4 regions of the Pseudovibrio sp. Ad26 genome follow, and region 2 is predicted to be linked to each of the others. Evidence: riboswitches for the same ligand, from Rfam matches in the RefSeq annotation. Region 2 holds a riboswitch; each other region holds the start of a gene.
The links. A riboswitch is a leader RNA that binds a small molecule or an ion and turns the genes downstream of it on or off. The one in region 2 is predicted to bind cobalamin.
Positions count from the first base shown of each region.

Region 1: it holds a riboswitch for cobalamin, as region 2 does, so the genes downstream of both, PsAD26_RS24435 (energy-coupling factor ABC transporter permease) here and nrdH (glutaredoxin-like protein NrdH) in region 2, are expected to answer to the same signal.
Region 3: it holds a riboswitch for cobalamin, as region 2 does, so the genes downstream of both, cobU (bifunctional adenosylcobinamide kinase/adenosylcobinamide-phosphate guanylyltransferase) here and nrdH (glutaredoxin-like protein NrdH) in region 2, are expected to answer to the same signal.
Region 4: it holds a riboswitch for cobalamin, as region 2 does, so the genes downstream of both, PsAD26_RS13875 (TonB-dependent receptor) here and nrdH (glutaredoxin-like protein NrdH) in region 2, are expected to answer to the same signal.

Region 1 is NZ_LMCE01000146.1:153,389-155,584, forward strand. Features, by position in the region: gene PsAD26_RS24435 (energy-coupling factor ABC transporter permease) at 152-817, opposite strand; cobalamin riboswitch at 853-1,064, opposite strand; gene PsAD26_RS24440 (hypothetical protein) at 1,421-2,196, opposite strand, start outside.
Region 2 is NZ_LMCE01000109.1:5,635-7,830, forward strand. Features, by position in the region: gene nrdE (class 1b ribonucleoside-diphosphate reductase subunit alpha) at 1-363, opposite strand, end outside; gene nrdI (class Ib ribonucleoside-diphosphate reductase assembly flavoprotein NrdI) at 345-749, opposite strand; gene nrdH (glutaredoxin-like protein NrdH) at 754-975, opposite strand; cobalamin riboswitch at 1,076-1,272, opposite strand; gene PsAD26_RS23000 (sigma-70 family RNA polymerase sigma factor) at 1,653-2,147, shown strand.
Region 3 is NZ_LMCE01000088.1:209,996-212,191, forward strand. Features, by position in the region: gene cobW (cobalamin biosynthesis protein CobW) at 1-534, opposite strand, end outside; gene cobU (bifunctional adenosylcobinamide kinase/adenosylcobinamide-phosphate guanylyltransferase) at 531-1,091, opposite strand; cobalamin riboswitch at 1,227-1,436, opposite strand; tRNA gene PsAD26_RS18130 (tRNA-Asn) at 1,697-1,771, shown strand; tRNA gene PsAD26_RS18135 (tRNA-Asn) at 1,811-1,885, shown strand; tRNA gene PsAD26_RS18140 (tRNA-Asn) at 1,925-1,999, shown strand.
Region 4 is NZ_LMCE01000058.1:249,728-251,923, forward strand. Features, by position in the region: one part of gene PsAD26_RS28850 (IS5 family transposase) at 1-382, opposite strand, end outside; one part of gene PsAD26_RS28850 (IS5 family transposase) at 382-709, opposite strand; cobalamin riboswitch at 924-1,137, shown strand; gene PsAD26_RS13875 (TonB-dependent receptor) at 1,313-2,196, shown strand, end outside.

The DNA.
Region 1 (2,196 bases), on a different contig from region 2:
GGGGCAATCCATAACACTTCAACGACGATCAAATCCGTCGCTTTTTCTCCTCAAACGATGAATTTCACGGCAACGATTGATCACTTACACGCAAGAAAAAAGGGCAGCAGATTTACACCACCGCCCTATTAACAAACAAACTTGAAAAAACTTATGCCAGCTTCAGCTGCGGAACCACGGTCAGGTTCCGAACAATTGCATTGCCCTCAACGGCCTTAAGTCCCTTCACTGCGATGAAGGTGACCAATGGCTCACAGGCAACAAGTGCCAGATAAGACAGAGCAAACTGCGCCCAAGCTGTAAATGGCGTAGCCACGTCACCAATCATTAGCCAGAAACCAACCATGCCGGTTACACCAGCATAATACATCGCATCTAACTTCAGGATCTGCGCAAAAGTCAAACGTTTGGTCAGATCCTTAGCGAACAACTGACGGCCACTCAAATAATGTACAGAGATAAGCGGCAGCATCAAAGATAGGCTGTTGACCCCCAAATGGTACATGTCCTGCGGATCAAACGCGAACGCTTGCAACAGCAAGCCGAGCGCAAACCCAAGAAGAACAGGTGTAAATCCCAGTGTCAGATACATGGCCATTGCACCGATAAAATGGAGTTCGGATGCTCCAACGGACATATGGAAGCTCTGCATGAAAATAGAGAAGAAAACCGCAGCCAACAGCGTTTTTACAGGAATCAGCGGATCTTTCATAAATTCTGAGGCCTGCTCTTTGCAGCCCCACACAATAACACCGACTGCACCTGCATTGGCAGCAATAACCTTGGCGGCGGAAACGTAACCCGGTTCAATATGCATATAATATGCTCCTCTTCGCACCCTCCGTGCGGTCATGAGTTTATGTCGTGTCGGGCAGGTTTCCTGGCTCATGGCTTCTGCGTTCTCCGCCTTCCCAGAGATCATCTCCAGTGGCTTTTAAGAAGAACGCACCACGTAACAGTTGCGGGGGCAGCTGCGGCTCGGGCCCATCTTTGGTCATCCCTACCGCATTCCCTTTTCATCCAAGAAGCTTGGCTTCTACAGAACCCAACAGCGGGAATATCCTAAATTATAGGAGAAGACACAACTAGAAATAAGAGGCAGTTGGGATAAGCAACAATCAGAGGAATGCAATGGCCATTTTAACCCGCCAAAGCTGCGGGCAAAAAAAGAGGCGTGTACCCGTTGGTACACGCCTTTAAGAAAGTTGACACTCCCCCATCCGAGTGCCAGCCGAAGCTGTATTTAGAAATATCAGAGTGCCCCACCTCTTCATTGATCTTCATCAAAATAAATAAAATTACCTCAGAAGCATCGGATATTATTTAACATTACAAATGCACTCAGATTTTCAATCGATTAAAACTAGAATAGATCAAATATATCTCATGCAGGTTGCAACGAAGGTCTCAGTATTTTCTATTAGTTCTTACTATAAGTTCTCTCCGAAGGAGCCTGCCACGAATATTTCCTTAGCCAATGCTCCTTAGGAGAAATCACAAAGCTCCATGAGTTTTGCTGCTCTCCAGATTCATCAGGAGTTGAATCTGGTGTGTGAGTAGAAGTATTTTGGCTGGCAGAAATTTGGATTTTAAGCACCCCCTCACCTTTGCCCGCAAGTCTCAGAAAGCCAAGATCACTGTGAGATCGTCCAAGAAAAATCTGAGGTGCTGTACCTATCCTCTCCCAAATCGTTCGAGCAAGATCTGTTGAGGACACTGCAGTCGCGTGGGGAGTAACCTCGATAACTCGAAATCTCGGAAGCCCGTAGTTCAACTCCGCCATAGTGCGATCTACTTCATGGTCTCCAAAGCTTAAAACCCAGATCTGGAAGTGATGTTCTTTCAAAAACCCCACCAACTCTTTCAAAGGCTGGAAGGCGAACTCTCTATACGTTGCACCAACAGCCTTTGGCCCGTGTAATGACAGATGGGCACGCACACTCTCAGAATAATCAGCAAAGCTACCAAAATTATCGCCAGCTTTGGGTGGCATAACTTCATTGTCTGCGCCAGCCAGCACCTCACTCCACAAAGCACCATCGCCAACCAAAACAGCAACACGGTCATCGAGTTTCACATACTCCGGACTCCCTGCCCGAGCCATACGCTCAATGCTTTCCACGATACCATGCCGCGCTGTGGTTGAGCTCCAACTCGGCAAGATATTATCCCGCTCACCGCCAGTTGGCTGCAAGA
Region 2 (2,196 bases):
GCCATCAAACGTCTTCAACGCATAACTAGTGTAGAATTTGAACGCTCCAAGGAAAGTCGGAAAACGGAACTTCCGCTCATACGTAGCCACAAAAATGGCTTTCACAAACGCCGGGTCGTATTGCTCCAGAACTTCCGCTTCATAGTAATTCTCGCGCACCAAGTAGGTGAGTTTTTCCTCCAAAGAGTGAAAGAAAACGGTGTTCTGGTTCACATGTTCCAAAAAGTATTGACGTGCAGACTGACGGTCAGCCTCAAACTGGATTTTGCCTTCTACATCATAGAGGTTCAGCATGGCGTTCAGTGCATGGTAATCAAGTCCCTGCGGACTATTCACCGATTGCTCTAATGTTGTTGCTTCCAAAATAAATCTAGCCCCTGACGAACCCGCGCAATGTCTGTTTCCGTGCCTGCAAGTTCAAACTTGTAAAGGCATGGGCAACTGCATTTCGCGGCAATAATTGTCCCTGCATGAGCGAAAAACGCCCCAAAATTGCGATTGCCCGAGGCGATGACGCCTCGCAGCAAATTTCGATTGGCCGCATCATTCAAGAAACGGATCACCTGTTTGTGCACCGCCCCTCGCCCCTCACCATCCGCATATGTTGGTGTGATGAGCACAAAGGGATCCGCCATCTGCAACATAGGTTCAGACGTGCGATACGGTATGCGCTCAGCCGGGTGGCCGAGGCATTCAACAAAGCGATGTGTGTTTCCAGATGGGCTTGAGAAATAGACGAGCCCGCTCAACGTATCAGGCGAGCGCGCTTATCTTGTCTGGGCGAAAACCCGCCCAATGTTGGTCACCTGTGACAACAACAGGTACCTGGCGGTATCCAAGTTCTTGCACAGCAGCAAAAGCATCTGTGTCCTGAGAAAGGTCAATCACGTCGTAGGAGATTCCAGCGCTGTCCAGCGCACGAGTGGTTGCGGTGCACTGCACACAGGCAGGCTTGGAATATACGGTAATGCTCATGCTTTAGTCCCCGTAGCATAGGAGAAGAGGCTGGGGATGAGAGACAGGGACCCACGCATAAGGCAGACCTGCTCACAACCCGCTCAGGCCCTCCGCCTGTGGTTGTTAAAAGTCTCTTGGCAGGTCTCCTGACTACACAGCTCCAACACAGGCCTTCTACCTTCCCGAAGAACATCTCCAGTGGTATGAGCGAACGCCTGCTCGCTGCTTACAGTTGCGGGGGCAGTGCCGGATTTTCACCAGCTTCCCTCTTAGCTTGCGAGTCATCTCGCAAGAACCAAGAACGCCTCATATAGTGCATTTACGTAAGTGTGGGTCAACATATGGATGACTTTACACAATTTAATGCTGTGGAGTTTGGAAGCAGTATCTATACCTCACCCCAGTTTTGAGGGGCCTATCCTATACTTTTAACGGAGTTTTTGAGTTGGCGCCGTGCTTCGCAAATCGCCATTTAATACAACGATCATAGTTTCTTACCCTCGTTACCTGATGCTGTTTGCTGCAACCAGTTTCAAATTCGTATTACACACGCGCTCTTTCACTTAAAGAACACCAATAGCGAGCGCAATTGTCTGATAATCAACCAACAATATAACTTGACTATTATACTCATATTAAATCATATAATGGTTGCAATTTCCCCGTATACTCGTTTTAGTGAACGGCTCCGTTTCGTGACCAAATCCCAACAGCATGTAAAAATACATACAAAAAATTACGAGGGGCTGGTCCGCTATGCTGCATCCATAACCAAAGACTGGGCGCTCAGTGAGGACATTGTTCAGGATGCCTTCCTACGGATTGGCTCCAAATCACCCAACGCACCAGACAGCTACCTTCGTCGTATCGTTCACAATCTTTGCATCGACCAATTGCGCAAGCAACAACGGGAACTTCAGAGATTTGATCATGAAACTCCAATTACATCCTATTCGGAACAAAAGCCAACTCAGGAGAGTGCGTTAGCCGGCAAACAGGAGCTTAAACTGGTCATAAAAGCGCTTGCCGAATTACCACAAATAACACGCAAAGTCGTTGAATTGCACCGTCTGGAGGGGCTTAAGCTAAGAGAAATTGCTAGCCGTTTAAACCTTTCTGTGACGCAAACCCATGAGCACTTGCATACTGGTATTAAGCACTGCATGAAGGTGCTGAATGCAAAGAGATAGCGGCATAAACTACCAGTCCGACTTTAAAGACCTAGGCTTTTATGAAACA
Region 3 (2,196 bases), on a different contig from region 2:
ATCAGCAAACAACTCTTCCACCGGGCTTTCATGGTCCAGCGCATCATCCGCTGCCCGCTGCGCAGCAACAGCCTCTTCATCGCAGGCCACTTTGCCAGCAGCAACAGCCGGTGCGTCTACCACGGTCACCACACTGTCAACGGTCACGCGCGGCTTGACAGAAGGCCAGTTGAACGCACGCACCAACGGCTGTGGCAGGGCAAGGCCAGAGGTTTCAATCACAACAACATCCGGCACCTGCTCGCGCTCCAGAAGCATCTCCATGGTTGGCAGAAAATCATCAGCTACTGTGCAACAAATGCAGCCGTTGGCCAGCTCCACCACTTCATCAGCAGAACAGTCCGGGTCAGCACAGCCATTGACCAATGAGCCATCAAAGCCCATCTCACCGAATTCATTGACGATCAGCGCAATGCGCTTGTTCTGTGCCTTCATCAGCAGGTTACGCACCAGCGTTGTTTTTCCGGCACCCAGAAAACCAGTGATAATGACAGCAGGGATTTTTTTAGAAGGCGCAGCAAAAGAAACAGTCATAGGGAAATCTCCGGAAAAACAGCAGGCTTCAGCTGCAAAGGCTGTCCAGCAGCCACAAACATCACAAAATGGCAGAGGTCGGCGATACGCTGGTTCAGGCGTCCAGCTTCATCTCGAAAGGCGCGGGCCATGGCGTTTTCAGGCACAATGCCCATGCCCACTTCATTGCCAACAAACACAACGGGGCATGGCAAAGAGCTAAGAACTGCCTGAAGCCGCTCCAGCTCCACGGTCCAGTCCCGCTCCGCATGCATAAGGTTGGAAAGCCAAAGTGTCAGGCAATCAACGAGGATCGCACGATCGCTGCTGGCATGCGTTTTCAGCACGCGCACAAGCTCCAACGGCTCCTCAACAGTGTCCCAAAGGTCGCCACGCTGCACCTTATGATGCACGATGCGTTCCTCCATTTCACCGTCAAAGGCCTGGCCTGTCGCAATATAAGTCGGGCGTCGCCCGCTGCTTATGACCAGCTTTTCCGCATATGCGCTTTTCCCGGAACGAGCACCGCCCGTAACCAAGCAATGGCGAACACGAAGGTCGCCTCTCTGTTCAGCCATCTTTGTTAGCTGGCCAGCAAGCATATAGAAGCCGGGGCTTCACCTGGGGAATATGAAAGTCGAGCAACTGTCTCGCACGGAGACAGAAAAACATGTGTCATGAGCACCTCTCGCCGTCCACCCGACAGCAGTCCTATGTCAAATCATATCTCCAGCCGGTCTCCTGGCTTGCGGCTCAACCGACCATAGCCCCTTCCCAGCCCTTAAAAGGCCAGTGGGATTTTCGCTAAGGTCTCACCGCTCACAGTTGCGGGGGCAGCTGCGGCTTGTCTCCATAAAATATGGAACCGCATTCCCGTTTAATCTTGTCATTCCAAAGCCTGAGCCGGAACAAAAAGAAACTGGAGTTCTGGCCTTCAATGTGCGGCGCAATCAGCTCTCCTGTCAATTGTCTTTGTGAGGATTCCAACATCACCAGAAAATCAAACCCGCAAAATCCGCGGTTTTTGGAGATTTCTGGCTAACCCCCTTGGATATCTCAATAAAAAAATAGAGAAACTGTCCACAAATCGAAAAATACGCAAAAAACGACTTGGCAAACACAACATGCCTCTGTAAAAGCCTCCTCACGCAAACGGCGAGGCAAACTCGCAAGGGTGTCATGATCCCCGGTAGCTCAGTGGTAGAGCAAGCGGCTGTTAACCGCTTGGTCGCTGGTTCGAATCCGGCCCGGGGAGCCATTCTTTTTCGTTTGCAGCCATACGGCAAGATCATCGTGATCCCCGGTAGCTCAGTGGTAGAGCAAGCGGCTGTTAACCGCTTGGTCGCTGGTTCGAATCCGGCCCGGGGAGCCACTTCTTTTATCGATCGCCGCCAATGGCAACATAGTATGATCCCCGGTAGCTCAGTGGTAGAGCAAGCGGCTGTTAACCGCTTGGTCGCTGGTTCGAATCCGGCCCGGGGAGCCATATTTTTCTCTTTATCCTCCCCTTCTACTTAAACACCTCTTCTCTTCACAAAACACGTGCGTGCGCGTCTATCCAGAAAACAAGAAAAATGATGGGTAGAAAACCATGTTCACGCGAAGCGAAGGCGCAGCACTATCAAGTGCCGCTGGCCGAAGACATAAAGTCCATTTGGGTAGAACTCTCTTCCGCACAAAAGC
Region 4 (2,196 bases), on a different contig from region 2:
ATACTGGCACAGCGATCATATCGCATTGCAATACGTCGCCAGTCCTTAAGCTTGGCGAACAGGTTTTCGACCTTATGCCGTTTTCTGTAAGTTCTGGTGGAATACGGGACTTTCTTTTTGCGGGTTTTGCGTGACGGAATGCAGGCTTCAATATTCTGATCTGTCACGGTTTTTCTGACCTTGTTGCTGTCATAGCCCCGATCTGCAATCACGACCCTGGCAGCAGGCAGATCCGGCAATAGCACCTCAGCTCCCTTATAATCACTGGTTTGCCCAGCTGTCAGATGAAGCCGGATCGGACGGCCTGCGCCATCACCAACAGCGTGCAGCTTTGTGTTCATTCCCCCTTTTGTACGCCCGATCAGGCGCGGGCCACAGCCCCCTTTTTGAGACTTGAAGCAGTGCGGTGAGCTTTAAGGTGTGTTGCATCGATCATCAAGACATCAGCCTCAGGGCCTGTAGGTCTGGCCAGTTCCTCAAAGATCTTTTCAAAAAGACCTTTGTGCGACCAACGCACAAACCGGTTATATAAGGTCTTGTGCGGGCCATATTCCTGGGGTGCATCCCGCCAGCGTAATCCATTGCGAATAATAAAGATAATACCACTTAACACACGTCGATCATCAACCCGTGGCCGGCCATGTGATTTAGGAAAGAAGGGGCACAGGCGCTCCATCTGAGGTTCAGTTAGCCAGAATAAATCACTCACATCAAAGCTCCGGTTTGGCTGAAGTGAATCAGACAAAACACCAAAAATCAATGGGTCCTGAGCCTAAGCATCCCTAGCAGGTGCGGCCTTAAGTGGTCGCACCGCAAGATATGGTGATGTGCTCTCTCCAGCAAATTCTGTGAGTTTAGCTGGCAATTGGTCGAATTTTATCAAGTTCCTCGCTCAGCCAGTTGACGGAAGCCCCTGAAATCTGATCAATAGCCGGGCATTTGGTATTTTTGTCGATCAGATGAAAATGAAAAGGGAACACGGTCCATTTGGAAAAGCCGTGGCTGCCCCCGCAACTGTAAGCGTAGAGTTGTTGCTCACACATGCCACTGATGCAGCTGTTTAAAGCGGTGTTGGGAAGGCGGAGCAACAATAAGGACGCGCAAGCCAGGAGACCTGCCAGATGCAGTCACTCACCCACGGTACGGGGCGTGCTAAGGGGCGGTATTCCGTTCAGGTGACATTCACAGTGCGTCTGAGTGGTGATGAATCTGACTTTGTTTCAACGGGTTAGAACCAAGTTTCTTCAAAGACGCACAATGCAATCAACAGCATGGCCTCCAACATGGATGCTGTGAATGATGGACCAAACTCGTGCGTAACACATCTTGGATCGCAGCTACTCTAAAGTCCAGCGTAGCCCTCTCAGCACTCTTCAGTTCAACTCTTATCTCATCCGCAAACGAGACAGAGCTCGATGACATCATCGTCATCGCCAACAGAACGGAAACCGAAGCCGGTAAAGTCGGCTCCACAACACATGTCGTGACCGAAGAAGACCTAAAGAACGACGGCGCTACGTTTGTCTCCGAATACCTGACAAAACTCCCGGGAATTTCATTTTCGCAAAATGGTGGCGCGGGAAAAACAAGCTCTCTACGCATTCGAGGTATGAGTGGTTATTACACAAAGATTTTGTTGGATGGTGTCGATATTGCTGACCCGTCTGGTACGCAAGTTGAAGCTCGCCTTGAGCATGTCTTACTTAATGATGTTGAACGTATCGAGATCCTAAAAGGCTCGCATAGTGCATTATATGGCGGCCAAGCGGTTGGAGGTGTTATCAATATCATCACCAAACGCGCTGCGCCGGGCACCGTGAAGCATAATGTCGCCATTGAGGGTGGCAGCTATGGAACTGTCAACGCGTCCTATGGATTTCAAGCGGCGACTGAAACAGCAGATATCGCAGTGAACGTGCAGCGCTACCATACCGATGGATTTAGTGCGCAAACCCCAAAAAGTGACACAGCAGATGAAGATGGTTATGAGAACCTGACCTTTTCTGCAAAAGGTTCAGTCGATGTCACAGAGGCTCTGAACCTATATTTTGTTGCTCGAGGCACGGATGGTCACAGCGAGTTTGATGGATTTAATAACCCTGATGCACGTAATGAGCAGGACTACCGTCAGTATATAGGCAAGTTGGGTGCAAATTTTGCGTGGTTGGATGATAGGATGTCAACTGACGCCTCATT